DNA from 2 places in the Oryzifoliimicrobium ureilyticum genome. Region 2 is predicted to be linked to the other one. Evidence: predicted binding sites of a transcription regulator. Region 2 holds the regulator's gene; the other holds the start of a gene.

Region 1 (15,786 bases), on a different contig from region 2:
TGACCCAGATTGATCTGCCAAACAATCATTTGCAGTATGCCCTGACCTGGTATGGGCTTGCCGCAGCGTTAGCAGCTATGGCGGCGGTCAGTTGGTTTCAGCGCAGGCGGCGAGCGGAGCCATAATCATAGCGTGGCTTCAATTCCGGCCTATATTGGGATAGACAGCCGCAATTGGAATTGATCGGGAACGAGATGACTATCGCTGCCAAACCTCCTTTGACCATCAGGCTCTGTGGACCACGTGGCTTTTGCGCCGGTGTCGACCGCGCGATCCAGATCGTTGTGCTTGCTTTGAAAGCCTATGGTGCTCCGGTGTATGTTCGTCATGAGATCGTCCATAACCGTTACGTCGTTGAAGGGCTGGAAGCGAAAGGCGCGGTCTTCGTAGAAGAGCTGGGCGAAATTCCAGAAGAGCATCGTAGACAGCCAGTTGTCTTCTCAGCCCACGGCGTGCCGAAGTCTGTCCCCGCTGATGCAGATGCGCGCAACCTCTTTTATCTCGATGCGACATGTCCTTTGGTATCAAAGGTTCACAAACAGGCGATCCGTCACCATCGCCAGGGCCGGCATGTTGTTCTGATCGGCCATGCCGGACATCCGGAAGTCATCGGGACGATGGGCCAGTTGCCCGAGGGCTCGGTGTCCCTGATCGAAACGGTAGAAGATGCCGAGACATACGCGCCTACCGATCCGAACAATCTCGGCTATGTCACGCAAACGACGCTTTCTGTTGACGACACAGCTGGTGTCATCGCCAAGCTGCAAGAGCGCTTTCCGGCGCTGACAGCGCCGGCTGCTGACTCCATCTGCTATGCGACGACCAATCGGCAGGAGGTCGTCAAACAGGCCGCGCCCGGCTGCGACCTTTTCCTCATTGTCGGCGCGCCGAATTCGTCAAACTCAAAACGGCTTGTCGAGGTTGCGCTTCGTGCCGGTGCCAAGAAGTCCCTGCTGGTACAGCGCGCATCCGAGCTTGATTGGGATGAAATCGGTCCGATTGCGACGGTAGGTCTATCGGCGGGAGCATCCGCACCTGAGGTTATCGTCAACGAGATTATCGAGGCGTTTCGCACCCGGTTCGCTGCCCGCGTCGAACTGGCAGAAACGGTGCAGGAAAATGAGCATTTTCTGGTGAACCGCGAATTGCGCAGCGTCGAACTAACCGCGGCAGACATGGCCTTTGTCAACGGCTGAATTATACCGCAAGAACAGGGCGTAAATCGCTGGGGACCATTGCGCCTTGAAAGTATCGACCTCTTGCCGTTTTTGTCGTCTGCAGGCAAAGCGTTGAACCATCGTCCGTCTTATCCGCATTGTGAGATTTCGTTTTGGCCGTTTACACCGATATTTCCGAAGATGACTTGAAGCGGTTTCTTGCGGACTATGATGCAGGCGAGCTCCTGTCGTACAAGGGTATTGCCGAAGGCGTCGAAAATTCCAATTTCCTGTTGCATACGACGCAGCACACCTTGATTCTGACGCTTTACGAAAAGCGTGTCGAGAAGAATGATTTGCCATTTTTTCTCGGACTGATGCAGCATCTTGCCGCGAAGGGCTTGTCTTGCCCCTTGCCCTTGAAGCGTCGGGATGGGGGGATGCTGGGTGAACTCTCCGGTCGGCCGGCCGCGCTGATTTCCTTTTTGGAAGGAATGTGGTTGCGCAAGCCGGAGGCAAAGCACTGCCGCGAAGTGGGCAAGGCGCTGGCCGCGATGCATCTTGCCGGCGAAAACTTTCCCATCCAGCGTGCCAATGCCCTGTCGATTGCTGGCTGGCGCGAGCTATGGGATAAATCGGAAGCGCGGGCTGATGAGGTGGAGACAGGCCTTTCGCAGGAGATTGAAACCGAGATTTCTTTTCTTGCCGAGCATTGGCCCTCGGAATTGCCGCAAGGGGTCATTCATGCAGATCTTTTTCCGGACAATGTCTTTTTTCTCAGTGACCGCCTATCCGGCCTGATCGATTTCTATTTTGCCTGCAACGATCTGCTCGCTTATGACGTTTCGATCTGCCTCAATGCGTGGTGCTTCGAGAAAGATGGTGCCTATAATGTCACGAAGGGCACAGCCCTTTTGGAGGGGTATCGCAGCGTACGGCCGCTAAGCGGCGATGAGCTTGCCGCTCTGCCGATCCTGTCCCGCGGCTCGGCACTTCGGTTCTTTCTCACAAGGCTATACGACTGGTTGACGACGCCGGCTGGCGCATTGGTCGTCAAAAAAGACCCGCTCGAATATTTGCGGAAGCTCCGTTTCCATCGGCAGATCTCCGATACGACCGAATATGGAATTTCCGCGTGAAGCAGGTTGATGTGTTCACTGATGGTGCCTGCTCAGGTAATCCCGGCCCAGGCGGATGGGGTGCGGTCCTGCGCTATGGCGAGGTCGAGAAGGAGCTGTTCGGCGGCGAGGCTGAAACGACAAACAACCGGATGGAATTGATGGCTGCAATCTCGGCGCTAACCGCGCTGAAAGAGGCTTGCCAAGTTAATCTCTATACCGACAGCGTCTACGTGAAGGACGGCATTTCCAAATGGATTCACGGCTGGAAGAAAAATGGCTGGAAGACCGCCGACAAAAAGCCAGTCAAGAATGCAGAACTTTGGCAAGCGCTGGAAGAAGCACGCAACCGGCATCATGTGACCTTGCACTGGGTCAAAGGACATGCGGGCCATGCAGAGAACGAGCGGGCAGATGAGCTTGCGCGTAAGGGCATGGAGCCGTTCAAAAAACGTTAGAACGCTTGCTGCTATGCCTTCATGAAAAAAGATGCTCTTGCTATCGCCTCTTAAGCGCAAAGATTTGGGAAAGCTTGTGTCTCGTTCGTTTCTCTCTATGCTCCCGCCGCAAAGAGAAGAGGAGATCTCGATGATCCTGCATTGCGTGTTTCTGCGGTTTAAGTCTGCTCTATCAGCGGACGAGAAGAAGGAGCTTCTGGAGGCTGTCAGTGGGCTGAAGGCGAAAATTCCGGGCATTGTCTCGGTTAGTTATGGCCCCAACGTTTCGCCTGAGGGACTGCATGGCGGGTTTGTCGATGGCTTCACGGTCACGTTCGAAAGTGTTGAAGCCCGCGATGCCTATCTTCCGCATCCAGACCATGTCGCAGTTGGCGAACGTCTGGTTGCGGCTACCGATGGCGGCCTCTCCGGCATCCTTGTTTTCGATCTGGAGATCTGACGAAGGGGACATAGGCGAAGCGGCGGCGCCTCTCAGCGCCGCCGCTTTCCATTCGATCAGCTGGACTTTGCCATGGCTGCTGCAAGCTGGTCGACGTTGTAACGGAACATTTTCTCGTAAGTCGGGGCCGGTCCCTTTGCAGGTGAGAGTGCCTCTACGTAAAGCTCGCCACCTGGTGTCGCGCTGGTTGCCTTTGCAATCTGTTTGACAAGGCGCGGATCGTTCGAATTCTCGAAGAAGTAGGTCTTCACTTTCTCTGTCTTGATCTGCTCGATAAGCTTCGACACATCGGCGGCCGAGGCTTCGCTCTCCGTCGAAATGCCCAACGGCGCAAGGAATGTCACCTTGTAGTCCCGGCCGAAGTACCCAAAGGCGTCATGGCTCGTCAGAACCTTTCGCCGATCCTCGGGGATCTTGTCGAGCTTCTCATGGGCGTAAGCGTCGAGCATATCCAGCTTTTTGTTATAAGCCTCAGCGCCGCTCTGGAATGCGGCTGCGTCGGCAGGATCTGCTTTAGCCAATGCCGTCTGGATGTTTTTAACCCAAACCTTGACGTTGGCTGGGCTGTTCCAGACGTGCGGATCGGTGATTGTTTTCCCGTCTTCTTCCATGGTCCGCAGGCTAACGCCTTCGGAAACCGTCACAGGTGTCCCTTTATAGCCGGAAGCGGTGATTAGACGGTCCATCCAACCTTCCAAGCCTTCGCCGCTGACGAACACGACGTCAGCAGCCTTGAGAGATTTGGCGTTGGCAGGCGTCGGCTCGAATTCATGGGGATCGCCATTGGGCGGAACAAGACTTGATACCTTCACATGATCGCCGCCGACTTGCTTCACAACGTCTGCAAGGACGGTGAAAGAGGCCACGACCTTTAGCTGTTCGGCCGAAGCGGGAAGGGCTGATGAGGCCGCGAAGGCAAGGGGAAGAGCCGCAGTAAGGAGCAATCGTCGTAGCATTATAAATTCTCCAATTATGCTTTGAGGTGGGAACGAGGAAAGGCGCGCCAGATCAGTCCTGAGGGCGCGAGAAAAATGGAAAAGCCATAGATGATCGCGGCGGTGATAATGATGCTGGGACCGGACGCGAGTTCAAAATGATAGGATGCGATGAGACCGAAATAGCCGGAAACGCCGGCGACAACAGCTGCTGTAACCATCATCTGCGGTAGGTTACGGGCCCAAAGCTGGGCGATCGCAGCGGGCAGCATCATCAGGCCGACGGCCATCAAGGTTCCAAGCGCCTGAAAGCTGGCAACGAGATTGAGCACCACAAGGAGGAGGAACAGAAAGTGATAGATTGCGCCTTTTCCCCCGACGGCGCGAAGGAAGCCGGGATCGAAGCACTCGACAACCAGTGGGCGGTAGATGAGAGCCAAAGCCAAGAGTGTCACGCATGTGATTGCACCGATCTGGTAAATGGCCGTCGCGTCGATCGCCAAGATCGTTCCAAACAAGACGTGCAGAAGGTCGATGTTGGAGCCGCGTAGAGATACGATGAGAACGCCGAGCGCTAGGGATGTCAGATAAAAGCTTGCAAAACTCGCATCTTCCTGCAGGACAGTGACGCGGCTGACAGCCCCGGATAGAAGCGCAACCGAAAGGCCTGCGACAAGCCCGCCTAAACCCATTGCAGTCAAGGACAGCGATCCAGCGATAAGGTAGCCGAGCGCAGCCCCGGGCAATACTGCATGACTCATGGCGTCGCCCACGAGGCTCATCCGGCGAAGAATTAGGAATACGCCGATAGGGCCGGAACCGAGGCCCAGGCATACGCATGCCACCAGAGCCCGCCGCATGAATCCATAGTCCACGAAAGGTGCGAAGAAGATGTCGTAAAAGGTCATGATGTCGGCTCACATACGCCCGCCGCATCGTCCCATTTTTCGGCCATGGCGCGTGCCCGAAGAAGGTTGGCGCCAGACATCACCTCCGGTGTCGCGCCCCATGCAATCAATTCGCGCGCTATCAGCAAGGTCTTTGGGAAGTGAGCGCGAACTTGCTCAAAATCATGGAGCACCGCGATAACCGTTCGTCCTTCGCCATGCCAGCGCGCGACGATCTCCAGGAGATCGGTCGTCGTTCGCGCATCGATCGCTGTGAACGGCTCGTCAAGCAAAATAACCTTGGCATCCTGGAGCAGAAGACGCGCGAACAATACGCGTTGAAATTGACCAGCGGACAAGGAACCCACGTGGCGTTTTTCAAATCCTTGCAGGCCTACTGCGCCTAGCGCCTCGACAGCTCGAACACGCGCTTGTCTTCCGATGCGTCCAAAGGCCCCGCTGGTGCGCCAGGCACCCAGAAGCACCGTATCCAAGACGGAGATAGGGAAACGACGATTGATCTCGCTCGCCTGCGGCAAATAACCGAGGTCGAGAGGCGCCAATCGATGTTCGACACGACCCGAAGCAGGTTTCAATTCGCCCATGATCGTTTTGAGCAGTGTTGATTTTCCGGCGCCGTTTGGCCCGGCAATAGCGGTCAAGCTTCCAGTATCGAAACTTCCGCTGACATGATGAACCGCCGGATGACGCTCATAGGCGACGGTCACATCTGCGAGACGTATTGCCTGGCTCATAGAAGGGCCACCGCCCAATAAATCGCAAGCCACAGGAGGCAAATAATAGCGATGATGGAAATGATACGTTCGGCCGCTGATCGCGATAACAAGCTAGCCCTGGACACAAAATTGACCTTCATGAAATGTAGCCGTACGTAATAACATTACGTGTTATGGTATAACAATTATGGCAAAAGAAAGGCTGTTTGCTGCAGGCGTTGACTGCATACAGACGAGCGGTGCGTACCGATCAGCTCACGATTGTGGCGGCAGGTGACTTGTCGGCAAATATGGCCGCTTACATGCGCCGTATCACACTGCAATGAGTGCCCCTCGACTGCGATCCCACGGCTCATGGCATTTGCGATGAAGAAGGGATCGCTCAAGTCTTTGAGGTAGGAAAGGCTGAGCGTTGCCTGGAGATAGCTCTCCTGGCAACGCGATGAGGGTTAGAAACCCTCAAAATACTTGGCGCAGGATGAGAAACAGCACGAAAGACAGCGCGATTGATGCAGGTAGGGTTAAAATCCAGGCTGCCGCCATGTTTCTCACCGTTGACCACTGCAGACCGGATCCGTTAGCGGCCATGGTCCCGGCAACGCCTGACGAAAGAACATGTGTCGTCGAGACCGGCAATCCCAGATGATCAGCCGAGGCGATCGTCGCCATAGCGACCAATTCGGCTGCGGCGCCTTGTCCGTAGCTGAGATGCGTCTGGCCGATTTTTTCCCCAACGGTAATGACGATCCGTCGCCAACCGACCATGGTGCCTAGGCCGAGAGCCAGAGCGACGGCAACCTTCACCCATGTGGGAATGAACTTCGTCGCATTGTCGACCGCAGAGTGATAGTTCTTCACAGCCTGAAGGTCGGTGGGCTCCATTTTCAGAAGGTTTTGCTTATCGATCAGCTTTAAAGCCTCGCCTATGAGGTAGATGTCATTCCGGATGTTGGTGACAAGATGCGTCGGAACCGCTGTCAGGCTTGGAAATGCCGCCACTTCGCCGCTGGTTTGATGGATATATTGTTGCAAAGCCGATGCGGTCCGTTCGTTCCAAACACGGTTCCTTACAGCGGCGGCAACTTCGGCTTTTGCTTGTGCTGCTTCCACAACAGCGTTCGGGGCCACATACCGACCCAGTGCGGTTTCGACCTGCGCTGCAGCCTGCTTATAAGCTGCCAGGTAATTGACATCTGGTGTCCGGTTCAGGGCGAAAGCAGTCGGAACGAGACCAATCAGGATGAGCATGATGAGGCCCATACCTTTCTGGCCATCATTAGACCCATGAGCAAAACTGACGCCTGTACAGGTAAAAATCAGAATAGCCCTGATCCAGAGAGGCGGAGCGCCTTTCTTGGGCTCCTGGTATAGCTCTTTGTTTTTGACCAAGAGCTTCATCACGAGAAGCAAGATGGCAGATAGAATGAACCCGATGATCGGTGAGATCAGAAGGGACAGCCCGACATTGGTGGCCTGCGACCAGTCAACGCCGCTTGTCGCGGAGCCACTGGGCGCCATGAATTGATTGGCAAGGCCGACACCCATAATCGAGCCGACCAGCGTATGAGAGCTGGACGAGGGTAGGCCCAAATACCAGGTCCCCAAGTTCCAGATGATGGCTGCGATCAGCAACGCGAAAACCATGGCAAGACCAGATCCGGAGCCGACCTGAAGAATAAGCTCGACCGGTAGAAGCGACAGAACGCCGAAGGCAACCGCTCCGCTTGAGGTCAGCACACCGAGGAAATTGAAAAAACCCGACCAGATGACGGCAAATTCAGCGGGCAGAGAGCGGGTATAGATGACGGTGGCGACTGCGTTGGCGGTATCGTGGAACCCATTCACAAATTCAAAGCCGAGCGCGATCAGGAGCGCGATGCCAAGCAGGATCCACGGAACCGCTTCGGCGCTTGCCAGCTCGTTGCCGAGGGCATAGGCGATATAGCCAAGGCCGGCGAGAAGCACGATCAGGAAGATCGGAAGGAACAGTTTGGCAGATGCGTGGCGAGTTTCGAGAGGATGCGAGCGGTCGGCCGTAACGTCAGACATATGCAAAGCCTTTTCTGACCCAAAACGCTGCATGTCCGGTTGAACATACAGCGTTTTCTTATGAAATCGGACGCGTGCATAGCGTTCCCGTCAGGGTAGACCATGCACCAAGTGATCCGAAATTAGGTCGGCTCTGTGAATGCCCTATGACAGGACCTGACGCGCAAGCTTTCAGCTACGTCGTCTCACTCTACGGGCGTCCTTTTCACGACAGCTGTTCGATGATCGTGGCAGCTGCCGAAACGGTAGCCTGCCCGGGATTTTCTTCGACATTGAGTGTTTTCACGACGCCGTTGTCGACAAGCATCGAGTAGCGCTTGGATCGGACGCCAAGGCCGCCGGCAGACAAGTCCGCATCGAGGCCAAGCGCTTTGGTGAAAGCTCCATCCCAGTCCGCCAGGAAGTGAATCTTGCCCATCCCGCCGGATGATTGCGCCCAGGCGCCCATGACATGCCAGTCATTGACCGAAACGACTGCGATGTCGTCGACACCTTTTGCCAAGATAGCATCGCGATTTTCGAGATAACCGGGAAGATGATTAAGCGAACAAGTCGGCGTGAAAGCGCCGGGGACTGCGAAAAGAACGACTCTTTTACCGGAAAACAATGCGTCCGTGGAGATCTCAACCGGGCCGTCAGCGGTCTTTTCCTTGAAAGTAGCAGAAGGAATTTTATCACCAATTGCAATTGTCATGACGTGCTCCAATGAAATTAAAAATAGGTCAGCCGATCCTATGTCGGTCACTGCGCCAACTATAGGAGTCGATTAGGGGAAGGCAAGCGGCGCCTCGATGGCGCGATCCTCATCGATTGCGACCACAGTCCAACTCTTGCCTATCGGGGAATATCCCTTTGGCAATTTGTCGATCGCAAGGTCCGTCGAAAACGTGCTGCCGTTCCGCTCTGCCGCAAGCACACGCGTGTAAACATATCCGCTCGGACCTGCGATGATCACTTTCGCAGGTCCTCCATCCTCGTGAGGCAGGCGAAAGGTCAGCGATAAACGGCGAAAATCAGGCGAAAGGCGATGGCTGATGATCTCGAAATCGGAAGTCGGGGGGCGAGGTAGCGAAGCCTTTGCTCTCTGGATAATGGCCTTATCGATGGCTTCCGATCGGCTCGATATCAGGGCGACCTCGAAACTGCCTTGAAAAGGTATGCAGATATTGCGGCATAGGCCAATGAAGGCGTTGACGTTGATGGAGCTGGGGAAACTGCCCTTCGCCGTAGGGGAAAGCGAGAAGGGAAAGGTGACGGGTCCATCATAACCGATTTCGTCAATCTCAGCATTGACGAGGTGCTTTGGTGTCGGGTAGCCGATGCCGTCGATCGAAAGTCCGCTTCCTGAAGCAGTCGTGATTTGCGGCGGGATGCCGGCTTCGCCAGGCTCGCGCCAATAGGTCGTCCAGCCTTGTTTGGGTTCGATTTGCAAAGCCGCTTCGACAGAGCCGTCTTTCGCGGGCTCGGTCGCAACAAGCCGCATTCGCCCGCCATCTCCCTCGATCCAAGCGCTACTGGCCGCCAGCGCCACGGATGGTGCCTCGCACAAGGCAAAAAATGCCAGAGAAAAAAAATATATAAAGAAAAGAGAAGCGCTGTTTTTCATGGTGATACGGAGCTTTAGCGCACTTCTTTTACGTCAGCCAGAAGACAGCCGGCTTTAATTGTTCATTTTCGGTTGATTGATCTCTTACCTTGCCCCATGTTTCTTTTATGAACCCCGAAACAAGCTTGGCCCAGGAGGAGTTGATGTCCCTATCGACGCTCAAGAATAGACGGCAACGCGGTTTTCTCGACGGCCAGTTCCTCATTGCGATGCCCGGCATGAGCGATACGACGTTTTCGCGCGCAGTCATTTATGTGTGTGCGCATTCCGATGCAGGCGCGATGGGATTCATTATCAACCGTCCGCAGAACCTGACATTCACGGATGTCCTGATGCATCTTGAGATGATCAAGGACGAGGAAGCAATTTTGCTTCCGGATAATGCGCGGGATTTTCCTATCCAAACGGGTGGCCCCGTTGAGAATGGAAGGGGCTTCGTCCTTCATTCCGACGATTATCTGACTGAGTCGAGCATCCCTGTGAGCGACGAGATTTGTATGACGGCCACCCTGGATATTGTCCGTGCCATTTCGAAAGGCAGCGGCCCAAAGCGTGCGACCATGTTACTGGGCTATGCAGGCTGGGCTGCTGGCCAGTTGGAGCAGGAGGTTGCCAATAACGGGTGGCTGAATTGTGCCGCGATTGACGATCTGATTTTCGATCCGCATCTTGATGACAAATATGAGCGTGCCCTGGCGAGCATCGGGGTGAACGCAGCCATGCTGTCTACGGAAGCGGGTCACGCCTAAGGTTTCGCCACAAACATTGCTGATGGGAAAGATTTCGATTGGAACGGAATAGTCCCCTCTACGTTGTCTCGATGTAAAAGGCATCTCGCCGACAACAAGAGGAGACTTCAAGATGGGTAGCACGGGCGATAAGATTTCCGGCAAAGCCAATGAAGCTGCTGGTAAGGTCAAGCAAGCCGTAGGTAAAGCTACTGGTGACGATTCCATGCGCGCCAAGGGCGCTGTACAGGAAGCGAAAGGCAAGACCCAGAGCACTGTCGGCAAAGGCAAGGAAAAATTGAAGGACGCGGTCGATCGCGTCTAACGAGATAACAGGGCTCGTCTGCATCAGGCGAGCCCTTGTTTTTGAAAATTAGACAATCACAATCAGTGTAGTGATGGCAAGCTTCTGACCGCCTTGGGTCGTCAACGCTTGCTGCTTAGCGGGCGATCGGGAGCCTTATGCGGCTATTTTCCTGTGGTAGTTGCGATCACGTCGTGCATTTCGACAATCGCCAATGTGTTAGATGTGCGCATCGGCTTGGCTTTTTGCCCAATGACCTAAACATGTATGCTCTGGAAGCTGTCGACGAAGGCACGTGGCATACAGTTCGGCGAGACCGGAAGGCCGTTCGCTTCTGTGGCAACGCAGGTTTGGACATCTGCAACTGGCTCATAGAAGCTGATGAGACAGAAACGCTGTGCATCGCCTGCCGTCACAATCGCCTCGTTCCCAATACTGACACGTCTGAGGGAGTAGAGCGGTGGCGGCGCATCAGTCAGGCGCAGCGGCATCTTTTTTATTCGCTTCTTAGGTTGCAATTGCCGCATCCTACCCGGACTGAAGATCCAGAAGGTGGCCTCGTCTTTGACTTTCTGGAAGATAAGGTCGAGGCCGACGGGACGGTGGTTCCAGCCATGACGGGTCATGATGAGGGCGTTATTGCCATCAGAGCTGCCGAAGCCGACGATGCGACGCGTGAGCAGATCCGAACGCAGATGAACGAGCCGTATCGTACGCTCCTTGGACATTTCCGGCACGAAACTGGCCATTTCATCTGGAACAAGCTTGTTCGCGACCAAGGTGGTCTCGACACGTTCCGATCGGTCTTTGGCGATGAGCGTCAGGATTATGCTGCGGCTCTTCAGGCCAATTACGCAAACGGACCAAGGCCCGACTGGCAAAACAGCTTCATCAGTTCCTATGCCTCGGTTCACCCTTGGGAAGACTTTGCGGAGTGTTTTGCGCATTATCTGCACATCGTGGATACGCTAGAGACCGCGCGTTCCTTCGGCCTCGTGGTTGACCCACGTGGACATGAAGAGATTGCCGCGGAAGTGGACTTCGCGCCATATCGGGCGAAAAGCGCAACTCAGCTTGTGGAAGCATGGGTGCCGCTGAGCGTTGCCATCAATGCGATCCAGCGCAGCATGGGCCAGCCCGATTCTTATCCCTTTGTGCTGTCGCCGCCTGTCGTCGAAAAGCTCGATTATCTGCATCGGCTTTTGCACGGACAGGCCGACAAAGGTGCCCGCGCTGCGGCATGAAATAGTTACGCCCGCTTTGTCAGAGGGAAACGCTCTTTCAGAAGCCGCAATACGGCGTCGGATGCCATCGGCGGACCGAACAAGAAGCTTTGCCCGTAAGGGCATCCAACCTTTGCAAGCTCCACCGCGTCCTCGTCTGACTCGATTCCTTCCGCAATAACCTTCATGTCGAGTTCACGCGCCATGGAAACGACCCATTTCAACACCGTCGCCTTCTTATCACTGGTGTCGCGGACCACGCTCTTATCGAGCTTTAGCGTGTCGAATGGGAAGCGGGTTAGGTAGGCGAGGGCGGAATGCCCCGAGCCGAAGTCGTCCAGCGCCAAACCGAGCCCTGCGTCTTTGAGCTTCGTCAAAACAAGCCGGGCTTGCTCGGGATTTTCCATCACCATACTTTCGGTCAGCTCAAGTTTCAGCCGTTGCGGATTACAATGAGTCTTTGCCAGGATTGAGCGAATGTCTTCGTAAAGTTCGTTATTGAGAAGCTGGACACTCGGAAGATTGATCGACATGAAAATCGGCAGATCGCCAGTCTGATTTTGCCACATCATGAGGTCATGCGTCGCCTGTTCCAGAACGAACAGGCCAAGTTGGCCAATGCAATCAGAGGCTTCTGCAATCGGAACGAAGTCAGAGGGCGACATGGTTCCGCGTCTTGGATGCTCCCAACGGACCAAAGCTTCGAAACCGGCGATTTCGGCATCGTCGAGCCGCACGATCGGTTGATAGATCATCGTCAGCTCACGCCGCTCGACAGCCCGGCGCAAATCAGACTCCAGTTGAAGGCGATCAGCACCAAAATCGCGGAAAGCCGGACGAAACGGCTCGACCCGGCTCCCGCCGGCGCGCTTGGCGCGATACATCGCAAGTTCGGCGTCGCTCACCATGCTCGAGGCGTTTTCCTGCTGATCGACAAATGACGTCAATCCGATGGATGCCGTCAGCATGATTTCCCTGTTTGCGAAATGGATAGGGACCATGATCGCCTTGCTCACCGCATCGGCAAAATCAGCAACCTTCACAGGATCGCGCTCGGACACAAGGATCAAACCGAATTGATCGCCTGCCAAACGGGCGAGCGTATCCGGCGCTTTCAACAGACGACGCAGGCGCCGCGTCAGAGCAATAAGAATATTGTCTCCAGCCGCAATGCCGAGGGTATCATTAACGAGCTTGTAGCGATCAATGTCGATCACCATGACAGTCGGCTTTAGAGCATCATTGGTCGGCGCGACTGCCAAGACGGACTGCAGGCGGTCGATGAAGAGCTGCCGGTTGGGCAGACCCGTCAAATTGTCATGAAGCGCGTCATGCAGCAGTCTTTCAACCGAGTTCTTCTGCTCGGTGATGTCGACGACCGTTCCAACGCAGCGAATGATTTCGCCGTTCGAGCCGAGGACGGGGCGCGCACGGATGAGCAGCCAATGGAAATGCCCGTCTTCCGCCCTGATGCGAAATTCGTGATTGAGGCGACCGCGTCGATGCTCCAGAAGGACATCCAAGGTCGCCTTGAACCGGTCGCGATCGTCAGGATGAAGTCGCGGCAGCCAGTTACGTGCCGCCCCGTGCATGGTTCCTGCACCAAGACCGAGCTTCACGGAAAGATCCGGAATGGTAACGATCCTGTCTCGCGCGACATCCCAATCCCATACCATGTCGCCGGAACCCGTGAGTGCAAGCGATTGGCGCTCTAGATCAGAAAAGAGGCCTTGCTGGAATGCGCCGCCGGCAAAGGCGTGCTGCATGACGGTAAAGCCAAGCAGAAGCACGATGAGAACGAGGCCGCCGCCCAGGGCTGGCTGAATGATGTCATTGTCCAGACGGCCGGTGATCGTCAGCCACCCGCCAAAGATCCAGACAAGGATCAACGCCCATGTCGGGATGAGAAGGATGGCGCGGTCGTAGCGGTTAAGACCAAGATAGACAATCAGGATCAGGCCTATCGTTGCCGTTAAGGCGAAGGAGAGACGCGCAACGCCGGCGGCGATCGAGGGATCGTAGATTGCGACCCCGAAAAGAAGCGCAAGGCCCAGCACCCATGCCAAGGTCGCGTAGCCGAGATGCGCGTGCCAGCGATTGAGGTTGAGATAGGCAAATAGGAAGATCACGAAACTCGAGGCAAGCGCAACTTCGACGCAGGCGCGCCATATTCGTTGATCGGCGGAGGCAACATTGATCAACTTGCCGATAAAGCCGAAGTCCACGCAGATATAGGCCAGCACCGCCCAAGCCAGTGCAGCAGTTGCCGGCAGCATGGACGTTCCTTTGACCACGAAAAGAATGGTCAAGAACACGGCGAGCAGGCCAGCGATACCAAGGACGATCCCGCGATAAAGCGTGAATGAGTTGATCGTGTCCTTATAAGCGTCCGGTTCCCAGAGGTAGATCTGGGGAAGATCAGGCGTTGCAAGCTCGGCAACAAAGGTAATTACAGCACCTGGATTCAAGGTGATGCGAAAGACATCGGCATCATCGCTTGGTTGTCGGTCGAGGGCAAAGCCTTCGCTCGGCGTGATTGCAATGATCCGTTGAGAGCCAAGGTCTGGCCAGAATAGTTTGGAATTGACCAAACGGAAATGCGGCGCAACGATCACGCGCTCAATCTGTTCTTCAGATGTGTTTGCAAGAGCAAAAACGGCCCAATCGCCCTGATGATTTTCCGAGCTGGCCCGCACCTCGATCCGCCGCCGAATTCCGTCGGCACCCGCTGCGGTCGAAACCTGAAACGCCTCGCCCTGGTTCACGTAAATTTCCGTCGTAGGGGTGAGATCGAGCGCCGTATCGTCTCGTGAGATCTTGACGGGCTCTGCAGCATTTGCGCTCGCAGCCGCGAAGGTGAACACCACCGAAAACAGCAGGCACGCCATGACAGCAGTCAATAAATCGACCGGCGAGTGGCGAAGCTTGCGGGGAGTGTTCATAGGCTAAAGCTTTTCCTGTGATGCGTGTCAGAAGCAAGCAACGAGAACATGATATGGTCCTGCCACTGACCGTTTATTTTCAAGTAGCCGCGCAAATATCCCTCTCGCTGAAAGCCCGCTTTCTCGAGCAGACGCACGCTTCTTGCATTGTCTGGAATACAAGCTGCTTCAATACGGTGCAACTCGAGCTCGTTGAAGATGTATGGAATTGCCAATTGAAGTGCGGCGAACATATGGCCTTGGCCCGCATGGCTTTCCCCCATCCAGTAGCCGATCATACAGCTTTGGGCCGCTCCGCGCCGGATATAGCCTATGGTGAGACCGCCAAGTAGCGACATCTTTTCGCGGTGGAAAAGCAACAAAGGCACGGCCTGGCCAGAGGCAAATTCCTGTTTACCGCGGATCACGCGCGCGCGAAATGCGCTTTCAGACAATTCATCGGAGCGCCAGATCGGCTCCCATGGCTCCAGGAAGCGACGGCTGGCAGCTCGAAGCTTGTACCATTGGTTAAAATCCTGATAGCGCGGAAGACGCAAAAGGTAGCGGTCGTCGGCAATTTCAACCATGTCATTATGCCGAGACAGGAACCGAAACATCGATTTAGGCATCGATCACTCCGGATCGCGAAACGTCTGGGAAGCTACAAGAAACCTACAAGCTGGCTTGCCGGCCCTGTTGCTGCGGTGAGGAAAGCGAGGCCGCGATATCTTCCATAGGAGCAAGATGCTGAAGCGGTCCAATGGCCGAAAGCGTGGGTGCGGTATCGAAGAACAGTCGTCCCGCCAGATCGGTCAGTCGTTCCACCGTGATGCCTTCCAGCCGCTCCATCATCTCGACATTCGAAATCGGACGGCCGTAGAGCATCATTTGTCTTGCGACCTGACCTGCGCGAGCCGCCGGGCTTTCCTGTCCCATCAAAAGCTGGGAGCGGATCTGCGCCCTTGCACGAACCACCTCTTTGTTATCGATGTGCTCAGCGCTCTTGTGCAGTTCGTCAATGATGACTGGCACGAGCTCAGGAAGGTTTTCCCCACCTGTCGCGGCATGAATGCCAAAGATGCCGGTATCGGAAAAGCCCCAGTGAAAGGCGTAGATCGAATAGCACAACCCGCGGATTTCGCGCACTTCCTGAAACAGCCTTGAGGACATGCCGCCGCCAAGGACATTGGCTAGAATTTGCGAACAGTAGAAGTCACGCGCGTG
Region 2 (15,786 bases):
ATCCCGAAAAACGTTGGGAATATTTTCGAGATCGACGCATCCTGCTCAACGCGCCAGCATTGCCGCAGATCCTTGAACCAAGTTGTGTTACTTCAGGAAGCCCGGACCTGATCCGATGATCTTATCGTCGCTCTTGCCGATCGCGTCCTCGTCTTTGCCGTCGTAATCTAGGGCTTGAAGCATATGGCGGATCAAATTCAGGCGGGCTCGGCGCTTGTCGTTCGCCAGCACGACGGTCCAAGGTGCGAAGTCACTGTGCGTTTCTTTCAGCATCCGGTCCCGTTTCTCGCTGTAATCGTGCCACTTGGTGAGCGCCGCTAGATCCATAGAGGAGAGCTTCCATATTTTGAGCGGATCGTGCCGTCGGTCATGAAAACGCTTCAGCTGCATTTCGCGGCCAATATCGAGATAGAATTTGAAGAAGAAAATGCCTTCGTGGACGATAATCCGTTCGAGTTGAGGCGCCTGCACCAGAAAATCTTCATATTGCTGCGGCGTGCAAAACCCCATAACAGGCTCGACACCTGCCCGGTTATACCAGGAGCGATCAAACAGAACGAATTCGCCTGACGTCGGAAACTGTGCGATGTAGCGCTGGAAATACCATTGTCCCTGCTCGCGATCATTGGGCTTCGAAAGAGCGACGACGCGCGCAAGTCGTGGGTTCATATGCCCGGACGAAGCCGCGATCGCGCCGCCTTTGCCAGCCGCGTCGCGCCCTTCGAAGAGAGCCATCACGCGCTTTCCGGTCGCCTGGAGCCAGAATTGTACTTTGACAAGCTCCGCCTGCAGCTTGCTCAACTCCTCATCATATTCGTCGCCCTTCATTTTCTTCTTGTAGGGAAAGCCTCCGGACTCCAGAGCATTTTCGTCAATCCATTTGGGCAGGACAGGATCGTCGACATCGAAAAGGCGTTTCTTGCCGTGAACTTCCAGCTCGACTTCCCTGCTTTCGACATCCTGGGTCATAAGACTCTCCTGCTACATCGATGTTTCATCTAGGACATTATTGCCAAAAAGCTTTTTACCGTGCGGGACGATCGCATCGAGCGCAAGGCCCATCCGGTAAGCCGCCCAAACGCTCGGGTAACGCGTTCGACCTTCGGTATGTTCATTTTTCGCAACGGGCCCTTCAGGTCGATCGCGTCCTGCGACGTTTGCCGGTTGGCCGATATCAATTTGATGTGCGGTGTTCTGAGCAAGATCTAGGATTGGCCGAATACTTCTGTCATGAACTGAGCATATCAAGCAGGATTCAAAAGCTGTCAAAGTACGAATCGCCTGGAGAATGATGTGGCGGAAGAAAGCTCAAGAACGGATGCTCTCATTGCCCGTGCCAGAGCCGATGCTCCGGTTCTTTTGGCGACCGCATTGGTCGCGGGCGTTACGCTTGTTGCGGGACTTAACCCTTGGAGTGTCCTCGCCTTCGTTCTCGTCATGACCGTCGCGGTCTTCTGGCCACGATCTGAACGCGTTCAGGATCTTCCCGTTGAACATCAAGAGGAGACAGAGCGCGACGAGAACGCTCTGCATCAGGTGTCGGCGACCTTGGCCGCACTGGATATCCCGGCCATGGTGCTTTCCGACGATGCCGCCGTGCAGTTTCAGAACCGCGCCGCCGAACGTGCTTTTGGCGAGGCTGTTCTTGGAGCGCATATTTCTTCGCTCCTTCGCTCTCCAGGCATTCTCGACATGGTGCGCGAAACGATCGCGACAAATGCAGCAAATCAAATCGAGCATTCCGAGCGGCTGCCGTCAGAACGCGTCTACATCGTGCGGATTTGTCCCGTGGACATCCCGCAAGGCATGAATGATGGCGAAACACAGCGCCTCTTCGTCCTGTCGTTCCGCGATATTTCGGAGTTGCGACGCATCGACCGGATGCGCTCTGACTTCGTTGCGAATGCCAGTCACGAATTGCGCACGCCACTTGCCTCTCTGCGCGGCTTCATCGAAACCATTCAGGGCCCAGCCAAGTCCGATCACAAGGCCCAGGAGCGCTTTCTGGCAATCATGCTCGATCAGGCGACCCGTATGAGCCGTCTGGTGGACGATCTCCTGTCTCTTTCAAGGTTAGAGCTAAAATCCCACATCGCACCGGATGCGAAGGTCGATCTCGTGCCGCTCCTTGAGCATGTGCGGGATTCGCTTCTGCCATTGGCGGAGGATGTTGGGGTCGAGATCGAACTGCACCTGCCTGAAGGAAAGGCTGAGGTCACCGGAGATCGAGACGAGCTACATGAGGTTTTCGAAAATCTGATCGAGAACGCATGCAAATACGGGCAGGAGGGGCAAAAGGTCGACGTCTATGTCAAGACTGTTCCTGGCGATCCGGTCGAGGTCAGTGTGGTCGACAAAGGCCCCGGGATTGCCGCCGAACACGTTCCGCGCCTGACGGAGCGTTTCTACAGAGTAAGTGTTGAAGACAGTCGCTCGAAGAAGGGCACGGGCCTTGGGCTCGCAATCGTTAAGCATATCCTGACGCGTCATCGCGCCAGATTGATCGTCAAGTCGGAGCTTGGCAAAGGCACGGAATTTACGGTCAGATTTTGAAATTTCGTGTGTCTAAAAAATTATACAATTAAAACAATTGGATAGACTGTCATAAATCCTTCGTCAAACTGACATAGAAGGAATGCGTTGTCAGTTTATCACAGTCGGGCGGAAAGCCGGTCAGACAGGCTCGGTGGATTTTCAACGAATGGACTTAGCCATGGGAGAAGAGGTCTCATCCTCTGTTCTCATGGCGGTGCAGCGACGTAATCCGTGTCATTCCGCCCTTCATTCGGCGGTGCCGGGTAGGGACCGAAGATATCTTTGAGGAGACATCCATGACTTATTTTACTCGCCCTGTTGCTCTTGCTGCGGCGATCGCCGTTTCGATGAGCTTCGGCGCAGGCCTTGTGCAAGCTGCTGACATCTCCGGCGCTGGCGCGACCTTCCCATATCCAATCTACGCAAAGTGGGCTGATGCCTACAAAAAGGAAACCGGTAACGGTCTGAACTACCAGTCGATCGGTTCTGGCGGCGGCGTCAAGCAGATCAAGGCCAAGACCGTCACGTTTGGCGCATCGGACGCGCCCTTGAAGGGCGAAGAGCTGGAATCCATCGGTCTTGCTCAGTTCCCGATGGTGATGGGCGGCATCGTGCCTGTCGTCAACATTGAGGGCGTAAAGCCCGGCGAACTGGTGCTCGATGGTAAGACGCTCGCCGACATCTTCATGGGCAAGATCACCAAGTGGGATGATGAAGCGATCAAGAAGCTGAACCCAGGCGCGAAGCTTCCTTCGCAGGCGATTGCTGTCGTTCACCGTTCGGACGGCTCTGGCACCACCTACAACTTCAGCTACTACCTCGGCGATGTCAGCGCTGACTGGAAAGACAAGGTTGGCGTCAATACGGCCCTCGAATGGCCGGTCGGCATCGGCGCCAAGGGCAATGAAGGCGTTGCCAACAACGTCACGCAGGCAAAGGGTTCGATCGGCTACGTCGAATATGCCTATGCCAAGCAGAACAAGCTGACCTATGCCGACATGCTGAACAAGGATGGCAAGAAGGTCGAGCCGACGGCAAAGTCCTTCTCCGCTGCTGCTGCCAACGCTGATTGGAGCTCCAAGCCGGGCTACGGCGTGATCTTGGCAAACCAGCCGGGTGCTGACTCCTGGCCGATGACGGCTGCAACCTGGATCCTGGTGTACAAGAAGCCAGAAGATGCTGCTGCCACTGCGGAAGCTCTGAAGTTCTTCGCATGGTCCTACAAGAACGGTGCTCAGATGGCTGCCGAACTCGATTACGTTCCAATGCCGGAAGCGGTTGTAAAGAGCGTTGAGGAAATGTGGGCCAAGGAAATCGTTGGCAAGGATGGCAAGCCGGTTTTCGCTTCTAAGTAATCTCAGCGGGGAGAGGTTGCCTCTCCCCGTCTCTTTTGTGTGTTTTCTTGGGGAATACGGGGCATGACCTTGTCAGTTGCGGAGCACGTCGACACCAGACGTGAAAAGGTTGTTCGGCGTTTTGCGCTGACGGATGCACTGTTTCACGGCGTATCGCGTGCAGCAGCTATTCTCGTGCTTTTGCTCCTTGGCGGCGTTGCGGTTTCGCTTGTCGTCGGTGCTTGGCCTGCACTTGCGAATTTCGGCGTCAGCTTCCTGACGACTGAAAGCTGGAACCCGGTCACTGAAAAATTCGGCGCCCTTGCTCCGATTTACGGAACGCTGGTCACCTCGGCATTTGCCGTTCTGATTGCCGTGCCGATCGGACTAGGGATCGCCGTGTTCCTGACCGAGCTTTGTCCACGCCCTCTGCGGCGCCCGATCGCTATTGCTGTCGAGCTACTGGCTGGCATTCCGAGCATCATCTACGGCATCTGGGGCTTGTTCGTTTTCGCCCCATTCCTCCAGACTCATTTCCAGCCTTTTCTGATTGATGCCTTTCAGGACATTCCGGGACTGTCGAGCGTTTTTGCCGGGCCGCCCTATGGCATCGGCGTTTTGACGTCATCGCTGATCCTGGCGATCATGGTGCTGCCCTTCATCACATCGATCAGCAAAGACGTCTTCGATACCGTTCCCTCGGTCTTGAAGGAGTCTGCATACGGAATTGGCTGCACGACGTGGGAGGTGGTACGTCGCATCGTCATTCCGCATACGCGGGTCGGAATTATGGGCGGTGTGATGCTCGGCCTTGGCCGCGCACTTGGTGAGACCATGGCCGTCACCTTCGTGATCGGCAACGCGCACCGGATCAGCAGCTCCCTTTTTGCGCCGGGCACTACGATCTCGGCGACAATTGCCAATGAATTTACCGAAGCGGATGGCGAGATTTATACGTCGTCGCTGATCGCGCTCGGTCTAATCCTCTTCTTTATCACCTTCCTGATCCTTGCTCTGGCGCGCTACATGCTGATGCGGATCGAACGGAAGGCGGGAGCTTGATCGATGTCCGGTATCTATTCTCGTCGTAAAGCCACCAATGGCATCATGATGTGGCTCTGCGCTGTCGCAGCTGGCATCGGCCTTCTATGGCTTGCTCTGATCCTTGGTGCCTTGCTGTATAAAGGCTTCTCCGGTCTCTCGATCGCCGTGTTCACGCAAATGACGCCACCGCCGGGCGAAGCAGGAGGCCTGCTCAACGCGATTATGGGCAGCTTGATCGTTACCGTAATTGCCGTCATCGTCGGCACGCCGATCGGGATCCTCGCCGGCACCTACATGGCAGAATACGGACGCTTCACGCGACTGACTACGGCGGTGCGCTTTATTAACGACATTCTTCTGTCGGCGCCATCGATCGTTGTGGGCCTCTTCATCTACGAATTGGTCGTTCGGCCAATGGGGCATTTCTCGGCGCTGGCCGGATCGATTGCCCTTGCCGTTCTCGTCATTCCTGTGGTGGTGCGCACCACCGAGGATATGCTCAATCTGGTGCCGAATGCTCTGCGTGAGGCGGGCACGGCAATCGGCGCGCCGCGCTGGATCGTCATTCGTTCGGTCGCCTACAGAGCGGCGCTTTCCGGGATGGTAACGGGCGTTCTCTTGGCCATCGCCCGTATTTCCGGGGAAACTGCGCCGCTGTTGTTCACGGCATTGAACAACCAGTTCTGGAGCAGCAACATCAATGCGCCGATGGCAAGCCTGCCGGTCACGATCTTCCAGTTCGCACTCAGCCCCTACAAGGAATGGCAGGATCTGGCCTGGACCGGCGCCCTTATCATCACATTGACAGTTCTGGGTTTGAGCATCGTTGCTCGCAGCCTTACCGGACGCAAATAGGAAAGTAGCGAAGATGGCTTCGATGGAACAGACAGTCCCGCAACCGGTGACTCAGAAAACCAAGATCGAGATCCAAGGTCTCAACTTCTACTATGGCGAGACGAAAGCGCTGAAGAACATTTCGCTTTCGCTTCCAGAGCGCAGCGTCACCGCCTTCATCGGCCCATCCGGCTGCGGAAAGTCGACGCTCCTGCGCGTACTCAACCGCATCTATGAGCTTTATCCGAAACAGCGGGCTGACGGGAAGGTCTTGATCGACGGAGAAAACATTCTCGACCGCTCGCAGGACCTCAACCTGCTGCGCACAAAGGTTGGGATGGTGTTCCAAAAACCGACGCCGTTCCCGATGTCGATCTACGAAAACATTGCTTTCGGCGTGCGGCTTTACGAAAGCATCGGCAAGGCTGAAATGGACGAGCGTGTGGAAGCGGCATTGCGCCGCGCCGCCCTTTGGAATGAAGTCAAGGACAAGCTGCACGCCAGCGGACAGAGCCTTTCCGGCGGTCAGCAGCAGCGTCTCTGCATTGCCCGTACAGTTGCCGTGAAACCTGAGATCATTCTCCTCGACGAGCCGGCTTCCGCTCTCGATCCCTTGTCGACAGCAAAGATCGAAGAGCTGATCGACGAGTTGCGTGCCGACTATACGATCGTGATCGTCACGCACAACATGCAGCAGGCTGCCCGCGTTTCCAGCCAGACGGCCTTCATGTATCTCGGTGAACTCGTTGAATTCGACGAAACCGCGAAGATTTTCACATCGCCGCGCGAGCGGCGCACGCAGGACTATGTCACCGGACGTTTCGGCTGATTTCGGCGTCTCGTCACTCAGCAGCCGTTGTTAAGAGGAACGAAAATGCCATCCACACATCTCATGTCGGCTTTCGACGACGACCTTCAGTATCTGACCCGCCGCATTTCCGAGATGGGCGGTCTTGCCGAACAAATGGTTTCGGACGCCGTGCGCGCGCTCGTGAACGGTGACGTCGCCCTTGCCCAGAAAGTGATCTCGGACGACGTCATACTCGATAGTGCAGAGCGTGAAATCGGCGAAAAGGCGATCATCACCATCGCACGCCGCCAGCCCATGGCGGCTGACCTGCGCGAAATCATGGGGTCCATCCGTATCGCTGCCGATCTGGAGCGGGTCGGCGATCTTGGCAAGAACACCGCCAAACGCGTGATCGCCGTTCAAAGTACTGGCGTTCCTCGCAAGCTGGCGCGCGGGCTGGAACATCTTTCTGAACTCGCCCTTGTGCAACTTAAGGAGGTTCTGGACGTCTATTCCAATCGGGCGCCGGACAAAGCGACATCGATCCGTGAGCGCGACGAAGAAATCGATGCGATGTACACCTCGCTGTTTCGCGAACTCCTGACATACATGATGGAAGATCCGCGCAACATCACGAGCTGCACGCACTTGCTGTTCTGTGCCAAGAACATCGAGCGCATCGGCGATCATGCCACCAATATTGCAGAAACGATTTACTACATGGCAACCGGGGCACAGCCGGAAGGCGAGCGTCCGAAGGACGATACTGCCAACACGGTCGGTGCCGTGACTGAATAAATTTTTGATAACGCAGAGGCTATTTTAATGACACCGAGAGTTGCAGTTGTTGAAGACGAGGAGGCGCTCAGCGTCCTCCTTCGTTATAACCTCGAGGCCGAAGGCTTTGACGTTGAAACGATCGGACGCGGTGACGAAGCGGAAATTCGCTTGCAGGAACGGGCGCCTGACCTTCTCATCCTCGATTGGATGCTGCCGGGCGTATCTGGAATTGAGCTCTGCCGCCGCCTTCGCATGCGGCCGGAAACCGAGCGCCTTCCAATCATCATGCTGACGGCCCGCGGCGAAGAAAGCGAACGCGTCCGCGGCTTATCGACGGGCGCCGACGATTACGTCGTCAAGCCATTTTCGACGCCGGAACTCATTGCACGCGTCAAGGCAATGCTGCGCAGAGCAAAGCCCGAGGTCCTGTCGACGGTTCTCAAGTGCGGCGACATCGAGCTTGACCGCGAGACGCACCGCGTGCATCGCAAGACGAGGGAGGTCCGTCTCGGTCCGACCGAGTTCCGCCTGCTTGAGTTCTTGATGACCTCGCCGGGACGCGTGTTCTCCCGCTCCCAGCTGCTCGATGGCGTTTGGGGCCATGACATCTATGTCGACGAACGCACCGTCGATGTCCATGTCGGACGGCTCCGCAAGGCCTTGAACTTTTCCAACATGCAGGATGTTATCAGGACTGTCCGCGGGGCGGGTTATTCGATGGAAGCCTGAGCTGGCATCCTCGTAACTTCTGAAAAACGTTAGTGACGGGATGCCGGGGCCAAGCTCCGGCATTTTCGTTGATCGATTTCGGGGGGCACCGGGCGGAATGCGTTCACCAAACGAAAAACGGGCCCGAAGGCCCGCTTGAAAGATCACGGAGGCGGTGTGGATCAAGCGACCCGTGCCGCAACCTTGCGGCGGTCGGAAACCGGCTGGTAGGCCAGCTTCTGGTGGTAATTGCAGTAAGGCGAGCTATCGGAAGCCTCACAGCCGCAGAAGTGAAAGTCGTCTTTAAGCGGGTCGCCAACAGGCCACTTGCACGTGCGTTCGGTCAAATCCGTGAGGCCAAGGCGACGAGAAATTGGCACGACGACGTCCGTGGAAGGCCGGCGCACGGCAACCGTTTCGACATCCACTTCCTGCTTGACGACAACCGCTTCCTGGCTGCGAACAGCAGGGCGCGTCTGGGCACGCTGAGGATATCCTGTAGCGCGCGGTGCAACGGGCGCTGGGCGCTTCTGCGGACGGGCTGCGGCACTGCTGCCACCAGCTTTAGCGCGACCGGGCAAGTTGAGCCTGTGGACTTTCCCGATCACCGCGTTGCGGCTGACGCCGCCCAGTTGTGCTGCAATCTGGCTTGCGCTCAAACCTTCTGCCCAAAGCTTTTTCAGCTTTTCGACGCGCTCGTCCGTCCAATTCATGCCTATATCCGCCTTTCTGCGCCTCGTGACGATAGAATCCGTCAGCCTTACGTTGGACGATGTCCGACGTAGGAAACGCTTCAACATTTAGGTGACTAGTTCCGCCGCTATGCAGTCTAGTAATTGAGTTTTAACCTAGTGTGAGGCTGACTCCGTGACAAGAGTCGGTCGAATCGCAGCGAATCTTTTCCCCAACTTGCTTGCTGAGAGAGTCTTTTATGCAACATTGTTCAAATGTACCGTTCTGCGCGGTCTATTGTGTTTTAGCCTAAAGGTCGAGTTTTATTGACATTGCAGTGCGGAAGATTGATAGTGAAGACGCCGCCGAAAGGCGGCATTTTTAATTTCTGGGTTTGGGGCAATTAGCCGGCTCCCATTTTATCTTTGTTCGACGGAGACTGCGCCATGGCAGAGACCACGCCGCTTTATGAGACCTACTCCCGCGCTCCACTGCGTTTCGATCGAGGCGAGGGCGTATGGCTGATCACAGAAGGCGGCGAGCGATATCTGGACTTCGGTTCGGGCGTTGCTGTGACATCGGTCGGTCATTCACATCCGCATCTTGTTGCCGCTCTGAAAGAGCAGGCCGACAAAGTCTGGCACCTATCCAATGTCTACGAAATTCCGGGGCAGGAACGCCTTGCCAAGCGGCTAACGGATTCAAGTTTCGCCGATAAGGTGTTCTTCACGAATTCCGGAGCAGAAGCGCTCGAATGCGCAATCAAGACGGCGCGTCGTTACCATTTCGCGAAGGGCCATCCAGAACGCTATCATATTATCACCTTCCAGGGCGCCTTCCATGGCCGCACCCTTGCGACAATTGCGGCCGGCGGGCAGGAAAAGTATCTGGAGGGCTTCGGTCCCAAGGCTCCAGGCTTCGATCAGGTGCCATTTGGCGATCTCGATGCAGTGCGCGCAGCTATAACAGACGCAACGGCAGGCATTCTTGTCGAGCCCATACAGGGCGAGGGCGGTATCAATCCGGCCACGCCTGACTTCATGAAGGGCCTGCGCCAGATTTGCGACGAACATGGCTTGCTCCTGATCCTCGACGAGGTTCAATCCGGCATGGGGCGGACCGGCCGGCTTTTTGCGCACGAAATCTACGGCGTTACACCGGATATTCTTGCTGCTGCAAAAGGCATCGGCGGCGGCTTCCCGCTGGGCGCGTGTCTGGCGACGGCTGAAGCAGCGTCGGGCATGGTAGCGGGTACCCACGGGTCGACCTATGGCGGCAATCCGCTCGCTATGGCGGTTGGCAATGCGGTTCTCGATGTTGTGCTCGAAGACGGCTTCCTGCAAAATGTCCGCGATGTCGGGCTTGTCATGCGCCAGGGACTTGCTTCGCTGAAGGACAGATATCCTGACATCATTCAAGATGTGCGTGGAGAAGGCCTAATGCTCGGTATAAAGGCCGCGGTTCCGGTCGGTGAACTGCTGCAGGCCATCAGAGCAAACAAGATGCTTGCGATGACAGCTGGCGACAATGTCGTTCGTTTGTTGCCCCCCCTCGTGGTGACGGCTCAGGACGCACGAGAGGCGCTGTCGCGGATCGAGCAGGCGGCTGAAAGCCTGCGTATGAAATCGGCCCGCAAGACCGCTTGAGATAGGGATTTTAGTCCTCCTTAAGGACGCAATGGGTATTGATATGACTTCAACTCGGCATTTCCTCGATCTTTCGGCTGTTTCTTCGCCGGATCTTAGGCATATTCTCAATGATGCGCTTTCGCGCAAGCAGGCCTTCAAAGCTGGCTCGGCCGACAAGCCGCTGGCGGGCAAGATGCTGGCCATGATCTTCGAAAAGCCTTCGACGCGAACACGCGTATCCTTCGACGTCGGTATGCGTCAACTCGGCGGCGAAACCCTGTTCCTGTCTGGGACGGAAATGCAGCTTGGACGAGCGGAGACCATTGGAGATACGGCAAAGGTGTTGTCGCGCTATGTCGATGCCATCATGATCCGCACAACAGAGCATTCTCGTCTTCTGGAGCTTGCTGAGCATGCAACGGTGCCTGTCATCAATGCTCTAACGGATGATACCCATCCGTGTCAGATCATGGCTGACATCATGACCTTTGAGGAACATCGTGGGCCTGTCAGCGGTAAGACAATTGCTTGGACCGGTGATGGCAACAATGTCCTGCATTCCCTCGTCGAAGGGGCAGCCCGTTTCGGCTACAAAATGAATATGGCGGTACCTCTTGGTTCCGAGCCGAAGGATCACTATTTGAACTGGGCTCGCAATGAGGGTGCCGAGATCAGGCTCTATCATGATGCCGACCGTGCGGTCGAAGGCGCCGATTGCGTAGTGACCGATACCTGGGTTTCCATGAACCAGGAGCATCGGGCTCGAGGTCATAATGTCTTCCAACCATTCCAAGTGAATCCCACCTTGATGGCGCGGGCGAACAAGGATGCGTTGTTCATGCACTGCCTGCCGGCCCATCGTGGCGAGGAAGTGACGGACGAGGTGATCGACGGCCCGCAGTCCGTGGTGTTCGATGAAGCAGAAAACCGTATGCATGCGCAGAAGTCCATTCTTGCTTGGTGCCTGGGAGCAATCTGAACCCTACCGCTTGCCACGCCGGCTAGAGCCCGTGGTGAACCGCGGGCCGGCAGGCTTTGTCTCCGGCAGATGTTGAGGAGTAAAACCATGGCAGACACCGCCGTCACTTTGGGAGATCTAACCCTGGCTGGCGACGATCATGTTGTACCCTTTCAGGTGGAAGGGCTCGACGTACGCGGTCGTGCCGTTCAGCTTGGTCCGATGCTGGACGCAATTCTGGAGCGGCACCACTACCCGGCGCCCGTTGCTCGGCTATTGGGCGAAGTGATCGTCCTGACGGTCTTGCTGGGAACTTCTTTGAAGTTTGAAGGCAAGTTCACGGTTCAGACAAAAGGCGATGGTCCCGTCGATCTCTTGGTCGCTGATTTCTCTACGCCGGAGAATGTCCGTGCCTATGCGCGCTTTGACGAGGCAGCGCTTCGGCAAGCGGTAGCAGAAGGTCGAGCCGAGCCGGAGCAGCTGCTTGGCCGGGGCGTCCTGGCGTTTACCATCGATCAGGGTCGCTTTGCGCAGCCTTACCAAGGAATTGTCGCGCTCGATGGCGCCACCCTCGAGGAGATTGCCGGCACCTATTTCCGCCAGTCGGAGCAAATTCCGACGAGAGTGAGACTTGCTGCTGCCGAGCTTTTCGACAGAGGTGAGGACGGAAAAGCGCGCCATCACTGGCGGGCGGGTGGTCTTGTTGCACAATTCCTGCCTGAAGCTCCCGACCGGATGCGACAACCGGATCTGCACGGCGGTGACGGCGATGACGGATCGACTCTTCACCAGGAGGACGATTCCTGGTCTGAGGCTCGATCGCTGGTCGAAACGATTGACGCTGACGAATTGACTGATCCGCAGGTCGGGACAGAACGCTTGCTCTACCGACTGTTCCACGAACGGGGCGTTCGCGTCTACGAGCCAAAACAGGTCTTCGATCGCTGCAGCTGTTCGAAAGACAAGATCAGGAGCGTTCTTGAAGGATTTTCCGCTGAGGAAATCGAGGCAAGCACCGAAGACGGCGAAATTGCTGTGACGTGTGAGTTTTGCTCAACGGTTTACCGCTTCAAGCCGGATGAGTTTCCGGCGACTTGATCAAGCGTGGGAGCAGTGGACAAGCTGCTCTCCTAAGTCAGGCCGGAAGGTCCAATGGATGTTCGGGCCTATGCTTTGACGACGGGTTGCTCGGACTTTCGCCCATCCCGAATATTTCAGTTCAGCGTACGCAGAAGACCGGGCGAATCCAAGGAAAAGGCGGGGATTTTCACTTCGAAAACCTCGCCATTGTCGGCTTCCATCTCGTAATGGCCGAACATCAGGCCTGAAGGCGTGTCCAGAGGGCAGCCGGATGAGTATTCATAGGTGTCTCCCGGCGATAAAACAGGTTGTTCGCCCACGACGCCCGGTCCGGAGACTTCATCCACGACACCGTTTTGATCCGTGATGTTCCAGTACCGATTGATGAGCTTGACGGTCAAATCAGATTGATTGGTGATCGCGATCCGGTAGCCCCACACGTAGCGGCTGTCTTCTGGATCGGATTGCTCCTCCAGGTAAAATGGCTCGACAACCACCTCAATATTTCGCGTAAGGGCGCGATACATGTCTTACACCGTGATGCAAATTCGCCTGGCAACCTTTTTGGCCAGTTTCATAGTAGCGTATTATGTCTAAACGGAGAGAAAATGCATCATTTAGCTCTTGTTAAGCCTAACGCGGAAGGTTACCGCCCGTAATGGGCCGAGGGCGAAGGCACTCTTCCGACACTGTCGAGGTCACCATTTGTCGTTCCGCTCAAGAGACTATTGAGCGAAACGAAGAGTGAGCCGCGAAGGCTTCGTAAGACACCGAGCCTTCGGCGCAGATACGCGTTACGCCCTGATCGCCGAGAGAGCCTTGTCGAAATCCTCAAGCAGATCGTCGGTATCTTCGATACCGGCGGACAAGCGCAGAATACCGGCAGAGATGCCTAATTCCGCACGAGCCTCATCCGACAGGTTCTTGTGTGTCGTCGTTGCCGGATGCGTGATCAGGCTTTTCGCATCGCCGAGATTGTTGGAAATCTTGACGATCTCCAATGCGTTTTGCAGCGCGAAGGCGGCCTCCTTTCCTCCCTTCACCTCAAAAGCAACCAGTGTCGAGCCACCGCTCATCTGCTTGGCAATGATTTCTGCCTGGGGGTGGTCTTTCCGGCCTGGATAAATGACCTTCGCAATTTCTCGCCGCTCGGAAAGGAAATCAGCGATGCGCGCTGCATTCTGTGTCTGCTGGCGCACACGAAGCGGCAGGGTTTCAATTCCCTTGAGCAGCGTCCAGGCGTTGAAGGGCGACATCGCCGGGCCGGTATGGCGGAAATAATCGTGCAGGTTTTCGTCGATCCACTGCTTGTCGGACAAAATGACGCCGCCTAGGCACCGGCCCTGTCCGTCAATATGTTTGGTCGCTGAATACACAACCACATGCGCGCCGAGCTCCAGCGGCTTCTGGAATAGCGGCGTTGCGAAAACATTGTCGACAACCACCTTTGCGCCGATCTGATTGGCAAGCTTGGCAACGCCTGCAATGTCGATCACTTCCAGCGTCGGGTTGGTTGGGCTTTCCAGGAAGAAGACTTTCGTATTCTTGCGGATCGCCTTTTCCCAATTGCCGAGATCGCGCCCATCCACCAGAGTACATTCGATGCCGTATTTGGGAGCGAGCGTTTCCACAACCCAACGGCAAGAGCCAAACAAGGCGCGTGCAGCAACAATATGATCGCCTGCCTTCAGCTGGCAGAGAATAGCGGCCGAGACGGCGGCCATGCCCGAAGCGGTGGCGCGTGCGTCTTCTGCGCCTTCCAAGGCGCACATCCGCTTTTCGAACATGTCGTTCGTCGGGCTGCCGTATCTGGCGTAGATAAAGCCATCCGTCTCACCCTTGAAGCGCGCTTCTGCAGCCTCAGCCGTTTCGTAGACGAAGCCCTGCGTCAGATAGATCGCTTCTGAGGTTTCGCCATATTGAGAGCGTAGCGTGCCACCGTGAACGAGTTGGGTTGCCGGGCGCCAAGTCTTGGTCATGATCTACCACTTTCAAACAACAAAAAAACCGGCCGCAAAAGCAGACCGGTTTCCACCCGGTCTTTTTAGCCACTTATTTAACGTGGCTGCAAGCCGACCGGCCAAATCACCACGGGATAAATACCCAATACTGCCGTTGCGTTCTTGCGTCAATCGCCGGAGTTTGGTTTTGTCAGCGCGATAAGCGGAAGATAAAAATGGTGCGTGAAACTGGAATTCTGGCAGATCGGTCAATCTCGTCTCTCTTTGAGAGTGGACGACTTGCGGCGGAGCGACCGCTTGATGACGATCAAATTCAGCCGGCCAGTCTCGATCTGAGGCTTGGTGCAAAGGCGTTTCGCGTCAGGGCAAGCTTTATGCCTGGCCCCTCCAGCCGCGTTGCGGACAAGCTCGACCGTTTAAGCTTGCATGTTGTCGATCTGACGCAAGGTGCAGTCCTTGAAACCGGCTGTGTCTATATCGTGCCCTTGATGGAATCGCTCGATCTGCCGAGCGATATGTCGGCCTCGGCCAATCCAAAAAGCTCGACAGGTCGCCTCGATATCTTCACGCGTGTCATCGCCGATTACGCACAGGAGTTCGATAAGATTCCTGCCGGTTATTCAGGCCCGCTTTATCTGGAAATCAGTCCGAGGACCTTTCCGATCGTCGTTCGGCGCGGCTCTCGCCTGTCGCAAATTCGCTTCAGGCGGGGCTTGTCGCTTCTTGACGAGCCGGCGCTTTTGTCGCTGCATGCGACCGAGACCCTGGTGGCAAGTGCCACACCCAATGTGACGGGTGGCGGTATAGCGCTTTCGATCGATCTTGCCGGTGATAAAGCCGGCCTGATCGGATATCGCGGCAAGCACCATACGGCGGTTGTCGATGTGGACAAGAAGGCAGAGCACGATGTCTTCGATTTCTGGGAGCCGCTGTATAGCAGCCGTGGGCGTAATGAGCTTATCCTCGATCCCGATGAGTTCTATATCCTCGTGTCACGCGAAGCCGTCCATGTTCCGCCGGACTATGCGGCCGAAATGACACCATTCGATCCGCTCGTCGGTGAGTTCCGTGTTCATTACGCCGGCTTCTTCGACCCAGGATTTGGTCACGCACCGGCTGGCGGACGCGGCAGCCGAGCCGTGCTCGAGGTCCGAAGCCACGAAGTTCCCTTCATTCTCGAAGATGGGCAGATCGTGGGTCGGCTCGTCTACGAACACATGCAGGAGCGGCCTTCCAGCCTTTACGGCGTCGACCTCGGTTCAAACTATCAGGCTCAGGGCCTGAAACTTTCCAAACACTTCCGCATCAAATCGGATTGATCTTGACAGCGTTGGCCTTGTGTTGAAACTGGAGGGCATGCGGGTGTAGCTCAATGGTAGAGCAGCAGCTTCCCAAGCTGAATACGAGGGTTCGATTCCCTTCACCCGCTCCACATCTTAGCTGTCCAACCCGGATACATAGG

The links. Region 2 encodes PhoB, which activates phosphate uptake and scavenging genes when phosphate is short. Its sites were predicted from a motif close to TGTCATNNANCTGTCAT; they were not measured.
Region 1: a site for PhoB is predicted at 7,916-7,932, ahead of VQ830_RS01655 (inorganic phosphate transporter). Genes of this name have one in related genera too.

What each region holds. Positions count from the first base shown of each region.
Region 1 is NZ_JBBBVQ010000001.1:333,305-349,090, forward strand. Features, by position in the region: gene VQ830_RS01615 (SURF1 family protein) at 1-125, shown strand, start outside; gene ispH (4-hydroxy-3-methylbut-2-enyl diphosphate reductase) at 195-1,196, shown strand; gene VQ830_RS01625 (homoserine kinase) at 1,331-2,296, shown strand; gene rnhA (ribonuclease HI) at 2,293-2,733, shown strand; gene VQ830_RS01635 (Dabb family protein) at 2,864-3,172, shown strand; gene VQ830_RS01640 (metal ABC transporter solute-binding protein, Zn/Mn family) at 3,229-4,131, opposite strand; gene VQ830_RS01645 (metal ABC transporter permease) at 4,143-5,015, opposite strand; gene VQ830_RS01650 (metal ABC transporter ATP-binding protein) at 5,012-5,749, opposite strand; gene VQ830_RS01655 (inorganic phosphate transporter) at 6,191-7,780, opposite strand; gene VQ830_RS01660 (peroxiredoxin) at 7,986-8,474, opposite strand; gene VQ830_RS01665 (protein-disulfide reductase DsbD domain-containing protein) at 8,547-9,263, opposite strand; gene VQ830_RS01670 (YqgE/AlgH family protein) at 9,530-10,135, shown strand; gene VQ830_RS01675 (CsbD family protein) at 10,248-10,439, shown strand; gene VQ830_RS01680 (zinc-binding metallopeptidase family protein) at 10,577-11,662, shown strand; gene VQ830_RS01685 (EAL domain-containing protein) at 11,668-14,583, opposite strand; gene VQ830_RS01690 (GNAT family N-acetyltransferase) at 14,580-15,191, opposite strand; gene VQ830_RS01695 (M16 family metallopeptidase) at 15,235-15,786, opposite strand, start outside.
Region 2 is NZ_JBBBVQ010000039.1:100-15,885, reverse strand. Features, by position in the region: gene ppk2 (polyphosphate kinase 2) at 88-969, opposite strand; gene phoR (phosphate regulon sensor histidine kinase PhoR) at 1,294-2,553, shown strand; gene pstS (phosphate ABC transporter substrate-binding protein PstS) at 2,832-3,890, shown strand; gene pstC (phosphate ABC transporter permease subunit PstC) at 3,954-4,931, shown strand; gene pstA (phosphate ABC transporter permease PstA) at 4,935-5,768, shown strand; gene pstB (phosphate ABC transporter ATP-binding protein PstB) at 5,791-6,576, shown strand; gene phoU (phosphate signaling complex protein PhoU) at 6,622-7,335, shown strand; gene phoB (phosphate regulon transcriptional regulator PhoB) at 7,363-8,046, shown strand; gene VQ830_RS27560 (GcrA family cell cycle regulator) at 8,208-8,738, opposite strand; gene VQ830_RS27555 (aspartate aminotransferase family protein) at 9,144-10,343, shown strand; gene argF (ornithine carbamoyltransferase) at 10,387-11,304, shown strand; gene VQ830_RS27545 (Hsp33 family molecular chaperone) at 11,392-12,381, shown strand; gene apaG (Co2+/Mg2+ efflux facilitator ApaG/CorD) at 12,498-12,890, opposite strand; gene VQ830_RS27535 (O-succinylhomoserine sulfhydrylase) at 13,158-14,342, opposite strand; SAM riboswitch at 14,387-14,465, opposite strand; gene VQ830_RS27530 (2'-deoxycytidine 5'-triphosphate deaminase) at 14,540-15,643, shown strand; tRNA gene VQ830_RS27525 (tRNA-Gly) at 15,683-15,756, shown strand.